DNA from 2 places in the Companilactobacillus paralimentarius genome. Region 2 is predicted to be linked to the other one. Evidence: predicted binding sites of a transcription regulator. Region 2 holds the regulator's gene; the other holds the start of a gene.
What was found. Region 2 encodes Rex, which represses fermentation and respiration genes when NADH is low (regulators of the CRP and FNR family bind a similar motif). Its sites were predicted from a motif close to TTGTGAANTANTTCACAA; they were not measured.
Positions count from the first base shown of each region.

Region 1: ald (alanine dehydrogenase) is a predicted target of Rex. The motif match lies at 4,094-4,111, and genes of this name have one in related genera.

Region 1 is NZ_OY724131.1:934,599-941,969, forward strand. It holds gene ACI6PB_RS04335 (DnaD domain protein) at 1-589, shown strand, start outside; gene dnaI (primosomal protein DnaI) at 592-1,500, shown strand; gene thrS (threonine--tRNA ligase) at 1,798-3,768, shown strand; gene ald (alanine dehydrogenase) at 4,127-5,248, shown strand; gene tdcB (bifunctional threonine ammonia-lyase/L-serine ammonia-lyase TdcB) at 5,295-6,323, shown strand; partial or broken gene ACI6PB_RS04360 (APC family permease) at 6,414-7,371, shown strand, end outside.
Region 2 is NZ_OY724131.1:2,018,231-2,025,601, reverse strand. It holds gene ACI6PB_RS09900 (hypothetical protein) at 1-401, shown strand, start outside; gene ACI6PB_RS09895 (DUF368 domain-containing protein) at 455-1,414, opposite strand; gene ACI6PB_RS09890 (ABC-F family ATP-binding cassette domain-containing protein) at 1,468-3,378, opposite strand; gene ACI6PB_RS09885 (redox-sensing transcriptional repressor Rex) at 3,515-4,165, shown strand; gene manA (mannose-6-phosphate isomerase, class I) at 4,185-5,153, shown strand; gene ACI6PB_RS09875 (cation:dicarboxylate symporter family transporter) at 5,388-6,668, shown strand; gene ACI6PB_RS09870 (lysostaphin resistance A-like protein) at 6,755-7,371, opposite strand, start outside.

The sequences.
Region 1 (7,371 bases), 1.1 Mb from region 2:
TAACAAGATCGATCCCGCACGTCTGAAAAAAGCAGTACAAGATCGTTTTGAAAAGAATGCTAATATTTCAGTTAAACAGCAAGCTAATACAGAAACGGAACCAGCTGAGCAAACTGACGGACAATTGAATCGTGCCGATCAATTGTTGTTAAAGCAAGCTCGTTCTTTGCGTCCTGCCGAATTTTTAGCAGCTCAAAAACAAAAGAGCGGTGGTTTTACTGGTACAGTAGAATCTAATGCTTTGAGAAATATGGCAACGAAGACTTATTTGTCTCCGGCGGTATTAAATATTATGGTGTACTATATTTTACAAACTTCACCGACTTTGACTTTGCCATTGATGGAAACGATGGCTAACGATTGGCAACAAAATGATGTTAAAACACCTGAACAAGCTTTGAAACGAATCAATGATTTTCAAACTAAGAGTCGTAATCCCAAACGACGTTACAATAATAAAAACCGTAAAATTGAACAGGCAACTGATTGGAGTAAGGTGAAAGCTAAGGTTCCAGCACAAAAGAATCAAAAAAATGAACAGGATGATCTTCAGAATCGTTTGAAGAGATTGAGAAATAAGGATAATTAAGTATGGAAAATTTAGGTAGTAGATTAGCAGAATATTTGAATTCAAAGAATTTGACGGAGGACTATCGCCGTCTTCTTAATAGTGCTTTGAATGATCCTGATGTACAGAGGTTTTTGAAGGAAAATAGCGATAGAATTAATCCTAATGCAATCTCTACTAGTGCGGCTAGTATTTATGAGTTTTATAATAACAAGCGACATACGAGTGAATTAACGCGCGGATATTATCCTAAATTGATTGTTAACAATCATAATATCGAAGTGGCTTATTATCCTAATGAGCGCACTCAAAACCGAGAGAAGAGAAGTCAGTACGAATCAGGCTTTGTTTTGATGGACATGGCTCCAGATATTCGTCGTGCAAAATTGGATGATTACGATGGTGAGGGTAGACAGGATGCTCTAGCCAAAGCTTTGGATTTCATTGATAATTATTTGCATCAAGATAGCTTCACGCCTGGACTATATTTGGCTGGTGATTTTGGAGTGGGTAAGACCTATCTTTTAGGTGCTATTGCGAATGAACTATTTAAACACGATGTTCATACAACTTTAATGCATTTTCCAACTTTCGCGGTTGAAATGAAAGACTCTATTGGTCAAAATAATGTGTTGGCCAAAGTTAATAAAATTAAAGGTGCCGATATTTTGATGTTGGACGATATTGGTGCCGATACGATGTCTAGTTGGATTCGTGACGAAGTGTTAGGGGTTATTTTGCAGTATCGAATGCAAGAAAATCTGCCAACTTTTTTCTCATCCAATTTTTCGATGAAAGAATTGGAACAACATTTAGCTGTGAATCAGCGTGGAGAAGAAGAACCTGTCAAGGCTAAACGGATTATGGAACGAGTTAAATACTTGTCACGAGAAGTAATTGTGACTGGTGAGAATAGAAGATTTAAAAAATAGCTTGCATTATCTGAAAATTAATGTTTCAATAAAGCCATGAAAGATAACACTTCGGTTCTATTCAGGGAGGGTACGGTCACTGGAAGCTTACCCATTACTGGAGTTACCACTTTCACATAAAATTGTATAAGTGCCGGTTACTTTATAACCATAGAGTGAAAACTGTTTTTTTGTTATACAGTTTTAAAGTGGGTGGAACCGCGTAGAAATGCGTCCCTGAAGTATGTACATGTCTTAAGATGTGTCTATACTTCAGGGACGCATTTTTTGTTGTCTAAATATTAGGAGGAAAAGTATATGTCAAAAATCAAGTTAACATTCCCAGATGATTCAGTTAAGGAGTTTGACGAAGGCACAACTACTTTAGATGTTGCTAAATCAATTAGCACATCATTGGGTAAGAAAGCTGTTGCTGGTAAACTTAATGATACTTTAGTTGATCTTGAACGTCCGATCAAACAAGATGCTAAAATCGAAATTATCTCTGGAGAAGATAAGGAAGATGCTCTAAAGGTTTTGAGAAACACTGCAGCTCTAGTATTTAGTGCTGCTGCTAAGAGTTTCAAGAAAGATCTTCACTTTGGTGAAAAACAAGCCAATGATGATGGTTTCTATGTTGATACTGACAGCAAAGAGGGACAAATCAGTGTTGATGAATTGAAAGATATCAAGGCTTTGATGAATAAGATTATTAAGAACAATGACAAGATTGAAAGATCTATGATGGATAAAGACAAGCTTGTTGAAATGTTCAAGGATGATCCATACAAGTCTTCATTAATCGGTGCTATTGAATCTGTTCAAATTCCTGTTTACACATTAGATGGATTTGTTGATTTTGGTTATGATGCTGTACTTACAAATCTAAAGGCTTTGAAACACTTTGAACTACTTTCAGTTGCTGGTGCTTATTGGCAAGGTAAATCAAGTAACCCAATGCTTCAAAGAATTTATGCTACAGCCTTCTATAAGGAAGATGGATTAGAGGCTGATCTTAAACGTCGTGCTGAAATTAAAGAACGTGATCACAGAACAATTGGCCGTGATCTAGACTTGTTCTTCGTTGACCCAGAAGTTGGTGCTGGTCTTCCATATTGGATGCCAAATGGTGCTACAATCCGTCGTGTTATCGAAAGATATATCGTTGATAAGGAAGTTGCCTGGGGTTACCAACACGTTTACACACCTATCCTTATGAACCTAAATGCTTACAAGACTTCAGGTCACTGGGCACACTACCGTGAAGACATGTTCCCACCAATGGATATGGGTGATGGCGAAATGCTTGAACTACGTCCAATGAACTGTCCTTCACATATTCAAATTTACAAGCATCACAACCGTTCATACAGAGATCTACCACTTCGTATTGCTGAACTTGGTATGATGCACAGATATGAAAAATCAGGTGCTTTGTCAGGTCTACAACGTGTTCGTGAAATGACTCTAAATGATGGTCACACATTCGTTGCACTTGACCAAATTCAAGAAGAATTCAAACGTACACTACAATTGATGGTTGAAGTTTACAAAGACTTTGATATCAATGATTACACATTCCGTCTAAGTTATCGTGACCCTGCTAATACAGAGAAGTACTTCGATGATGATGAAATGTGGAACAGATCACAATCAATGCTTAAAGCCGCTATGGATGATCTTGGTTTGAAGTACTATGAAGCTGAAGGTGAAGCTGCTTTCTATGGTCCAAAACTTGATGTACAAACAAAGACAGCTCTTGGTAATGAAGAAACATTGTCAACAATTCAACTAGACTTCATGCAACCAGAGAAGTTCCAACTAACATATGTTGGTTCAGATGGTGAAGATCACAGACCAGTTATGATTCACCGTGGTATTGTTTCAACTATGGAAAGATTTATTGCTTACCTAATTGAAATTTACAAGGGTGCTTTCCCAACATGGTTGGCTCCTACACAAGTACGTATTATTCCTGTTAACCAAAAACTTCACTCAGAATATGCCAATGAAGTTCTTTCAGAATTACGTGCTAAGAATATTCGTGCCGAAATTGATGATCGTGATGAAAAGATGGGTTACAAGATTCGTGATGCTCAAACAATGAAGGTACCATATACAGTAGTTATTGGTGATGAGGAAGCTAAAAACGCCACAGTTTCTGTAAGAAAATATGGTGAAGCTGATTCAGCTTCAGAAAATGCTAAGATGTTTGTAAGTTCTGTTGTTGCCGATATTGCTAACTTTAGTCGTAAAGATGTTACTGATAAATCTGATGCTAAGGATTAATTAATATCCTTCAATGAAATAACATTTTATAATTCAAATACATTCAATCATGAAAATGGTTGAGTGTATTTTTTTTGTTAAAAATGAAATGAATATAATATCAGAATGATACGATAAGTGTTCATTTTAAATGAACACTTGTTTTTACCTTGTAAACAATATATGGATCATAATTTTTTTAAAATATGATAATTTGTGAAATTAAAAATTTTTTTGATAAAATTTTCTCAATCTTAGCAATGGTTATCATAATCTTTAAGTTTGTGAAGTAAAAAAACTGGTTGATACCCTTGATTGTAAGCGCTATCATGCACTTGTAAGGAAATAGTTATCGTTTTCACAAAAGGAGAGTGTGAATATGCAAATCGCTGTAATTAAAGAACAAAAAGAGGGAGAAGGTCGTGTAGCGGCAACTCCAGAGAATGTTCGTAAGATGGTTGAAGCAGGTAATGAGGTACTTGTTGAAAAAGATGCAGGTATTGGAGCAGGCTTTACAAACGAAGAGTATGTCGATGCTGGTGGCAAATTAGTTAGTCATGAAGATGGCTGGAAAGCTAAATTGATCATCAAGGTTAAGGAACCTGATCCTGAAGAATACAAGTATTTCTCAAAAGGTAAAATTGTTTGGGGATTTCAACATTTGGCATCATCAAAACCAACTGTTGAGGCAATGATGAAAGCTGGTACAACTGCAATTGGTGGTGAAACAATTGTCAAAGATGGGAAATTGGAATTGTTAGCACCAATGAGTGCAATTGCTGGTCGTAGATCAGTTATTATGGGGGCTTATTATCTTGAAGCACAGCATCAAGGTCAAGGAATTCTTCTACCCGGCATCCCCGGAATTGATGGTGGAAACGTTGTAATCTTTGGTGGTGGAAACGCTGCTATTAACGCTGCTACATTAGCTTTGAACATGGGCTGCTCAGTTGTAATTATCGAATTAAACGACGAAAGAATTAAGTTCCTACAAGATAAATTTGCAGGTAAGAAATTTAGAGTTGTCAAATCAAATGAAGAGAATTTAGCTAAGGAAATTAAGGATGCTGATATCTTTATTTCAACAATTCTGATTCCAGGTTCAAGACCACCTAAGTTGGTTAAAGAATATATGGTTAAATCAATGAAACCAGGAAGTGTATTAGTCGATGTAGCCATTGATCAAGGTGGAACTGTTGAAACAATTGATCATCCAACAACAATTGATGATCCAATCTTTGTAAAAGATGGAATTATCCATTATGCAGTTCCTAATCAACCGGGAGCAGTACCACGTACAGCCACAATGGCTTTGGCAAAAGGTAATTTAAGTTACTTACTAGAAATTGCTGATAAAGGTATTAATGAAGCCATCAAGACAGATAAAGCTTTGGCATCTGGAGTTAACCTATTTGAAGGTAAAGTAACCAATAAAGGATTGGCAGATTCACTTGATTTACCATACACAGAATTATCAGTTGATGAAGAATCAGTTAACTAAATATTGACAAAATGTATTTAAAATAAAAATGAATGAGGTACGGATCATGCTTAAAGGTGTAGGTATTGATAATATTGTTGATATTCATGATATTGAAGAGGCAAAGGCTATTGTTGGGAAATATGCTCGTAAGACCCCTCTAGTTCAATCCATGTTTTTGAGTCGTAATGTTGTTGGTGGGGACGTTTTCTTAAAACTAGAAAATATGCAATTAACAGGATCATTCAAATTCAGAGGTGCCAACAATAAAATTAATCACTTATCAAAAGAGGAATTGAGTCGGGGTGTTATTACCGCATCAGCTGGTAATCATGCTCAAGGTGTAGCTTTGACAGGACATTTATTAGGAATTGACACAACGGTTGTTATGCCTGAAGAAGCTCCACAAATGAAACGTGACGCTACAAGAGGTTATGGTGCAGAGGTTGATATCCATGGTGCAACTTTCGATGATGCACATCAATGGATGTTCGAACGTGCTGAAAGAGAAGGAAAGACTATCGTTGATCCGTTCAATGACAAATATGTTATCGCTGGACAAGGAACGATTGGCTTGGAAATTTTAGATGATATTTGGGATGTAGATACTGTTATTATTCCTGTCGGTGGTGGAGGATTGATTTCCGGAATGGCTACCGCATTGAAATCATTTAATCCTAATATCCATATCGTTGGTGTTCAATCAGAAAATGTTCATGGTATGTATGCATCAGTTAAAGCTGGTCAAATTACTAAACATCACGATGACTTTACATTAGCAGATGGAACAGATGTTGCTGTACCAGGAGACATCACATTCCCAATCGTTAGTGAATTAGTAGATGAAATCGTCTTAGTAAATGAAGATGAAATTGCTCATGCTATGAAGGATCTATTACAGAGAACTAAGGTTGTAGCAGAAGGTGCTGGTGCACTTCCAGTAGCAGCTCTTGAATCACATAAGATTGATGACAGATGGCTCAAGAATAAAAAGACTGTTGCTATGGTATCTGGTGGTAATGTTGACCTTAATCGTGTTTCACAAATTATTGATCAATTCTTGAAACCAGTTAAAGCCGACGGAGGCATTGGTTAAAAGTTAATTTGAAACCTGAAAAGATGCTGCATTTGAATGCAACATCTTTTCTTTTTTAAAAAATAACTTTTTACGTGGAGGTATAAGATTATGGGCGATCAAGATGCCAAGTTGAAAAAAACAATTGGTTTTTTCCCCGCTTTTGCTACTGTAACCGGGAGCGTAATTGGAACTGGAGTATTCTTTAAAGCATCAGCCGTAACTAACTATACGGGTTCAACAAGTTTAACTATGCTTGTCTGGTTATTGGTAGGCTTTATTACTATTTGTGCCGGTTTAACAGGAGCAGAATTAGCAGCTGCTTATCCTGAAACAGGTGGATTAACAAAATACATCGAACATAGTTATGGTGGATTTTGGGGATTTATGGCCGGATGGGCCCAAGCTATTATTTACTTTCCTGCAAACGTAGCAGCTATATCAATTGCTTTTGGTACACAATTCACACATTTATTTACACTCTCTAATTCGTGGATAGTACCAGTGGCAATATTAAGTGCTTTGTCAGTAACTTCGCTTAATTGGATCAGTGCTAAAGTTGGAGGAAGAGTTACATCAATTTCTTTAGTTGCAAAGTTGATTCCGTTAGCCTTGATTGTATTATTTGGGTTCATGCACAAGGGACCAGTTGAATTATCATTATTCCCCGTTGTTGCAGGTCCACATCGTAATTTGATCACCGCAATGGGAAATGGTTTGTTAGCAACTATGTTTGCATACGATGGTTGGGATTCATGTAGGTAACATTTCCGGAGAAATGAAGAATCCTCGTAAAGATTTGCCCAAGGCTATTTCTTTGGGAATTGCAGTCATTATGTTAGTTTACGTTTTAGTTAATGCTGTTTTCATGTATGTACTACCAATTAATCAAATTGCTGGTAATCTTAACGCCGCATCTGATGCATCCACGATGATTTTTGGCGACATGGGCAGTAAATTGGTCACAATTGGAATTCTGATTTCAGTTTATGGTGGTTTAAATGGTTATACAATGACAAGCATGCGTATCCCTTATATTATGGGAAAGGAACACAAATTACCATTTGGT
Region 2 (7,371 bases):
AAAAGAATTTACAATTAGAAGTTGATAATTATCGTTTTCAAACAATTAATGCTGGTTCCAAGATAGGTGAATACGTCAAACGTTCGGGAAATTGGGATATTGATGTAAATAGCACGGGAACTAAATGGAAATTATCAGCCCAATCAACAGGTCTGTTTAATAAAGAAGATAGTAGCTATTCTGAACCACTGTACTTCATTGATAAGGATTTGAATGCAAAATCTTTGAATGATGATACATTAATTGCCCAACAGGATACTGTTAATAGTGGTGAAAGCCAAAATACGGACGTTACAGACGCTTGGAGTGAAGAGGACGGTATTCTATTGAAGAATGAATTTCCTAACCTTGCAGGCGATTATACGGGCAAAATTGAATGGACACTGAGTGAAACAATATAAAAAATACTGCCGATAGATTTTAAAAGTCTATTGGCAGTATTTTTTTCGTAATTTTATTTGTAACGTTCTTCTAAACTACTCATCCAGAGTGCTAATACGCAACCGATAACGAAGAAAACCAAACTTAAGATAATATCAGGGCCAGTTGTGCCAATATAAGAAATACCATCATTTGTATATGGATTAGGAATCAGAATCAGAACCGTACTGGCTAGGACGATACCCAAAATGAAGTGATAAACCCTTGAATGATGTTGCTGAATCAATTTTTCCATAGCTTTGGAGAATGTCAGTAATGAGATTACACCACCGATGGCAATGGGAATAAAGACTAGTGGATCAAAAGTTTTAAAACCTTTTAGCATTGGTGTATAGAGTCCTAAAATAATCAATAAATTTGAAGGACTTAATCCGGGTACCAAGACTCCCAGTGCAATTAAGATACCTGCGATAACGAAACCGAAGAAGTTGGCGGGAATAGTTCCGAATATTTCACTCATGAAGAAGAGGAAAACTCCTCCACCAACAAAACTGGCTAAGAACCAAGTAAGGTCATATTTATCTCGAGATGTTTGGGATGTCGACTCTTTAAACAAGGTCGGTAGAGTTCCGATAATTGTTCCGGCAAACCCCCAAAGGACGATCACTTGGTAATTTTGCAAAAGATAATCAAGAGGTTTAGACAAAATACCGATTCCGACAATACCACCAATTCCGATGGGTAAGAAGTAGAGGAAGTCGCGTTTAAAATTCTGACGAATGTGGGCCATAAAACTCAACATTCGTTCGTAGATCCCCATGATAGCGGCTAAAACACCACCGGAAACTCCTGGTAAAATGAAGCCTAAAGCGATAATGACACCCTTAAAGAATCTGATTAAGAAATTTTCTTGTTTTATTGTTATGCTCCTTTGGAAATATTCTTTATGAATTAAGTTATCAAATTTAAAGAATGTGGGCAACAAAAATGTTGAAACCAGTTTTTTATCCAAAAAAACCAGTGTGGCGATCATATTTGATGATCACTGCACTGGTCTAAGAGTTGGACAATGTTTTGTTTTACTTTCTAGTCGGTAAAGTCTTCTAGTTCAATAGATTTTTCAGTCCATTCTTCTTCAACTTTGTCCTGTTGTTGTTTATTTTCGTCGAGTTCCTTTTGAAGATCGGCTAACTTGCTATAAGAAGTCAGATTTTCATCTTTAGTCATTTCTTTTTGAATAGCGGTATTTTTATCTTCCAGTTCAGCAATCTGTTTCTCTAAGTCTTCAACTTGACGACGTAATTTACGTTCTTGTTTTTGTTGTTCCTTGGACTGTTGATACTGAACTTTCTTTTCACTGACATTAGCAGTTGTTTGTGTTTCTTCAGTTGGATGATCAGTTGTTTTTTCCACGTAATAATCGTAGTCACCAAGATAAATCTTGCTACCGTGTTCACCAATATCAACGATACGATCAGCTAAAGTATTCAAAAGGTAACGATCATGGGAAACGAAAAGAACAGTTCCTTCAAAATTCTTCAAGGCATCTTCAAGAACTTCCTTGCTGTCAATATCCAAGTGGTTAGTAGGTTCGTCCATGATTAAGAAATTATCGTGTTCCATAGCTAGTTTCGTCAGAGTTAATCGAGCCTTTTCACCACCAGATAGACCGGCAACAGGTTTGAGTACATCGTCACCACTGAAGAGAAAGGCTCCCAACATATTACGAATTACTTGCTCGTCTAAGCGAGGGTAGATATCCCAGATTTCATGGAGAACATCTTTTTTAGGATCAAGATTTTTCAAATTCTGGTCATAGTAACCAACTTCAACATTAGCACCAAACTGAGTTGTTCCCTTGATCATTGGAATTTGTCCCAAGATAGATTTTAGAAAAGTTGATTTACCGATACCGTTAGGTCCAATGATACCGACACGTTCTCCTTTCTTGACATCTAGATTGATTGGTTCGGACATGATGTGATTCTCATAACCGATAGCGGCATCTTTGACTAGCAATACGTCGTTTCCACTTTCTTTATCAATTTGAAATTTAAAGTGAACGGAACCTTGGTCACTATCAGGACGATCTAAGACATCCATGTGTTCAAGCTTTTTACGACGACTTTGGGCCATCTTAGTGGTAGAAGCACGGACAATATTCTTTTGAATGTATTCTTCGGTCTTTTTGATTTCAGCCTGTTGTTCTTCATAATGTTTCCAAGCTACTTCTTGATTCTTTTTCTTTTCTTGCAAGTAGAAAGTATAGTTACCAGAGTAGTGTGTTGAAGAGTGATGGTTGATCTCAACAATTTCAGTAACAGCTTTGTCTAAAAAGTATTGATCATGGGATACGATGACTAGCGCCCCACGATAATTTTTGAGATAACCTTCAAGCCATTCCACTGTATTGATGTCCAAATGGTTTGTTGGTTCATCCAAAAGTAAAATATCATGATGTTCCAATAGCATTTTAGCCATAGCTAAACGTGAACGCTCACCACCAGAAAGGGTTGATATTTGAGCTTGCCAAACATCTTCATCAAATCCAAATCCTTTGAGAACACTACGGATTTCTGATTGATAACCGTAACCATTTTCTTGACGGAATGTATTTTGTAATTGATCGTATTGTTTCAAGATGTTGTCGTAGTCTTGAATATTGGGGTCAGCAAGTTTTTCTTCTAAGACATGCATCTTTTTTTCTTGTTCTTTTAGATAGTCAAAAACATGTTCCATCTCGTCAAAAATTTTATTTTCACTATTTAAACCGGAATCCTGAGCAAGGTAACCGATATTTGTATCCTTTTTTAGAGCAATATTTCCACTATTATAACTTTCCTGATCGGAAATAATTTTGAGCATAGTTGATTTGCCGACACCATTTCGGCCGACTAGACCAATCCTGCTATTATCCTGTACTTCGAAGCTGACATTAGAGAACAGCTTCTTAGTACCAAAATTTTTTGTAATGTTTTGTGCTTGTAATAAAATCAATTTCAAACTCCTTTATGTATTCACAATTTTAGCATTATTTAATAAATTATGTCTTTATAGGTTTAACGTGTTGCGTTTTTGTTGATTTTTATTTACTATAAATGTTAGTGAAATGACACACATATGGTGGTAAATTATGACAAAAACAACAGTTCCAAACGCAACAATAAAGCGTTTACCAATTTATTATCGGTATTTTCAATTTTTAAAAGATGAAGGTACAAAAAAGATCTCTTCTGGAGAATTATCAGAAGGGGTCAAGATAGATAGTGCTACAATAAGACGTGACTTCTCATATCTAGGAGCACTTGGAAAACGCGGTTATGGCTACGATGTAAACGATTTAGTAGCTTTCTTTAAAAAACTCTTAAATCAAGACAAGCGTACTAACGTAGCTTTAGTCGGTGTAGGTAATTTAGGTAACGCCTTACTAAATTATAACTTTTCTCGGACTAATAATGTTCGAATTGCGGCAGCTTTTGATATTAATAAGGAAATTGTCGGTACAGTTAAGAGTGGCGTTCCTGTTTATGATATATCTGAATTGAAGGAACAGCTTCATTTGCAACAAATTGATGTCTGTATCTTGACAGTTTCTTCAAACGCAGCTCAAACAACAGCTGATTTATTGTCTGATGCTGGAGTTAGAGGAATTCTAAACTTTACACCGGTAATTATCAACGTTCCAAGTAGTATCCGCGTTCATTATGTTGATTTGGCTAATGAATTGCAGACTTTGATTTTCTTCTTAGATCGTGATAAGTCAATGAAGGAAGAGCAAGAATAATTTTTTGGGGGAAAGTATTATGAGTGAACCATTGTTCTTAAAGCCTGTATTCCACGAAAAAATTTGGGGTGGAAGAAAGCTAGAAACTAAATTTGGTTACAATATTCCAGATGGCACTATTGGTGAATGCTGGGCTATTTCAGGTCATCCACATGGTAGATCACAAGTTGAAAATGGCGAATTTGCTGGTCAATATGTTGATGATCTTTGGAAAAATCACGGTGAACTATTTGGTAATCCTAAGGGAAAAGTTTTCCCACTTTTAACAAAGATTTTGGATGCTGAAGCTAGCCTATCTGTTCAAGTTCACCCTGATAACGAATATGCAGCAGAGCATGAGCATGAATTAGGTAAGACAGAATGCTGGTACATTATTGATGCGGAACCAGGTTCATACTTGATCTATGGTCACAATGCTAAAAATAAAGCTGAACTTGATAAGATGATTGAATCAGGTGACTGGGATCATCTATTGAGAAAAGTTCCAGTTAAAACTGGTGACTTCTACTACGTACCAAGTGGTACTGTTCACGCCTTGAACAAGGGTATTATGGCTCTAGAGACACAACAAAGTAGTGATACAACATATCGTTTGTATGACTACGACCGTGTTGAGAAGTCTACAGGTAAGAAGCGTGACCTTCACATCAAGCAGTCAGAGGATACGATTACAGTTCCTCATAAAGACCCACAATTAAACATTGAATCAAAAGAAGAGGGTAAGAACAAGTTTACAACATTTGTTCAACCACCTGTATCACCATTCTTCTCAGTTTATCACTGGGAAATTAAAGAACCAGTCAAATTACATCATCAAATCGGTAAGTATACTTTGATTTCTGTAATTAATGGTCAAGGTAAGATTACTGTTGATGGAAAAGACTATGATTTGAGCAAGGGTATTCATTTAATTGTTCCAGCAACTGTTGATTCATGGACACTTTCTGGCGATTTGGATATTATTGCTTCAGAATCAGGCGAAGATTAGATAAATATTAAATAACGTAAAAAATGCAGAATATCGATTTGAAAAAACCGTATGTTCTGTTTTTTTTATTGGCTGAATTAAGCAAAAATAGAACTATTTTACGATTGACACTAATTATTGTTCGTGAAAATGAATTAAATGAAAAATATTCTAATTTGAAACCGTTATCAATTTCATTTTTTACAAAAAGTCTTCTATAATTAAAACTATGTTGATTTCAAAGGGGACTTTAAAGTGCAAAAACGACGATTTTTTCGAGTCAGTTTAGGCTGGCAAATTATTATTGGTTTGATTTTAGGTATTATCCTTGGTCAGGTCTTTTATCAAAATAAAGCTGCTATTCAGGTAATGCAGAACATTGGTACAATGTTTATCTCAATGATTCAGATGATTGTGTTACCGATTGTTATCTCTTGTTTAACAGTTGGTATCGCCAATATGGGTGATATTAAGAAGTTAGGCCGAATTGGATTAAAGACTTTAATTTATTTTGAAATAATGACAACATTAGCGATTATTATTGGTATTATTGTCGCTAATGTTACACATCCCGGTACCTTTATCGATGTACATAGTCTAAAAGGTTCGGATATTAGTCAATACACAGCTACTGCCAAAACTGCCAAACATTCGGGTATTTGGTCAATCTTGATGAGCATTATCCCAACTAATATTTTTGAATCATTAGGTAAGGGTGATATGTTACCAATCATCTTCTTCTCAGTCCTATTCGGATTGGGAACAGCTTCTATTGGCAAACAAGGTCAGATTATTACTGATACTTTAAATGCTGTTGCCAACGTTATGTTCAAAGTTACTAACTGGGTTATGCGTTTAGCTCCTATTGGTGTTTGTGCTTTGATCGGTGTTACTGTTGGTGAAATGGGCTTTAACTCTTTGAAACCATTGGCATTGTTCATTCTGATTGCTTATGCAACCATGGCATTTTTCGTCTTTGTCGTTATGGCTGGAGTTGGACATTTGTTCCATGTTCGTTTCTATGAATTATTCAGAATTATTGAAAATGAAGTAACTTTAGCTTTTACAACTGCCAGTTCAGAAGCAGCTCTTCCTAAAATGATGGAAAAGATGCAAAAGTATGGTGCCTCTAAAGGTATTGTCAGTTTCGTTATTCCAACTGGATATACTTTTAATTTGGATGGCTCAGCTATCTATCAATCATTAGCTGCACTATTTTTAGCACAAGCCTATAATATTCACTTAAGTTTAGGACAACAAATTACCCTTGTGGTCGTATTGATGTTAACATCTAAGGGGATGGCCGGGGTACCTGGAGCATCGTTTGTTGTACTCTTAGCCACGGTATCAACCATTGGTGTGCCAATGCAAGGTTTGACCTTCATTGCCGGTATCGACCGTCTCGTAGATATGGGACGTACCGCCGTTAACGTCGTCGGTAACTCTCTAGCAACAATTATTATCGCTAAGAGTGAAAAAGAATTTGATGAGGATAAACGGGAAAAGTACGTTGCATCCTACAAGCGTGGGGAATAATAATCCGCGTAGTAAAAAATGATTTAAACACAAAGAAACAGCCTATCAATCGATGGGCTGTTTTTTCAGTATATTCATAATTTTAATTAACGCATACTTAAAGTTAAAACAATGGCATTCATCAGAATGTGGCTACCAGCACTGGCATAAATGTTTTTTGATTTGTAATAAACAAATGAGAACCAAAGCCCCATGGCTACATAAACGATGAATCTGGTATCTTGATGCATGAAGGCAAATAACAATGCTGAAATGATAGCAGCAATATAGATGTTAGTTGGCTTGATCATATTAGCGAAGAAGATGCGTCTAAAGACGATTTCTTCCATGATAGGCGCACAGATCAATACGTACAAGAAGTAGTATGGATAAGCTTTGACCATCAATAACAATTGCATAGTGTTTTGTGAATGGGTACTAGTATGGAAAATTAATTGGTCAATAAAGCCAACTCCGTATTGGAGGGCAATCGCACCGATAGTTCCTAAAATGATCCATTGTAAATTATGATTCAAATCGGTTTTTTCTTCGAAATCATTTGGGCCATTTAGTTTTACCAGATACATCATAAGACCAGTGGCAATTAGGGCACCTAATGTGATAATAACGAAATAGATTGAACCAGTGATTGACAACATGTTTAGAACACTACCCAGCAGTAACAAAAGGATATATGTTAACAGGGTGAAGAATTGATTTTTGG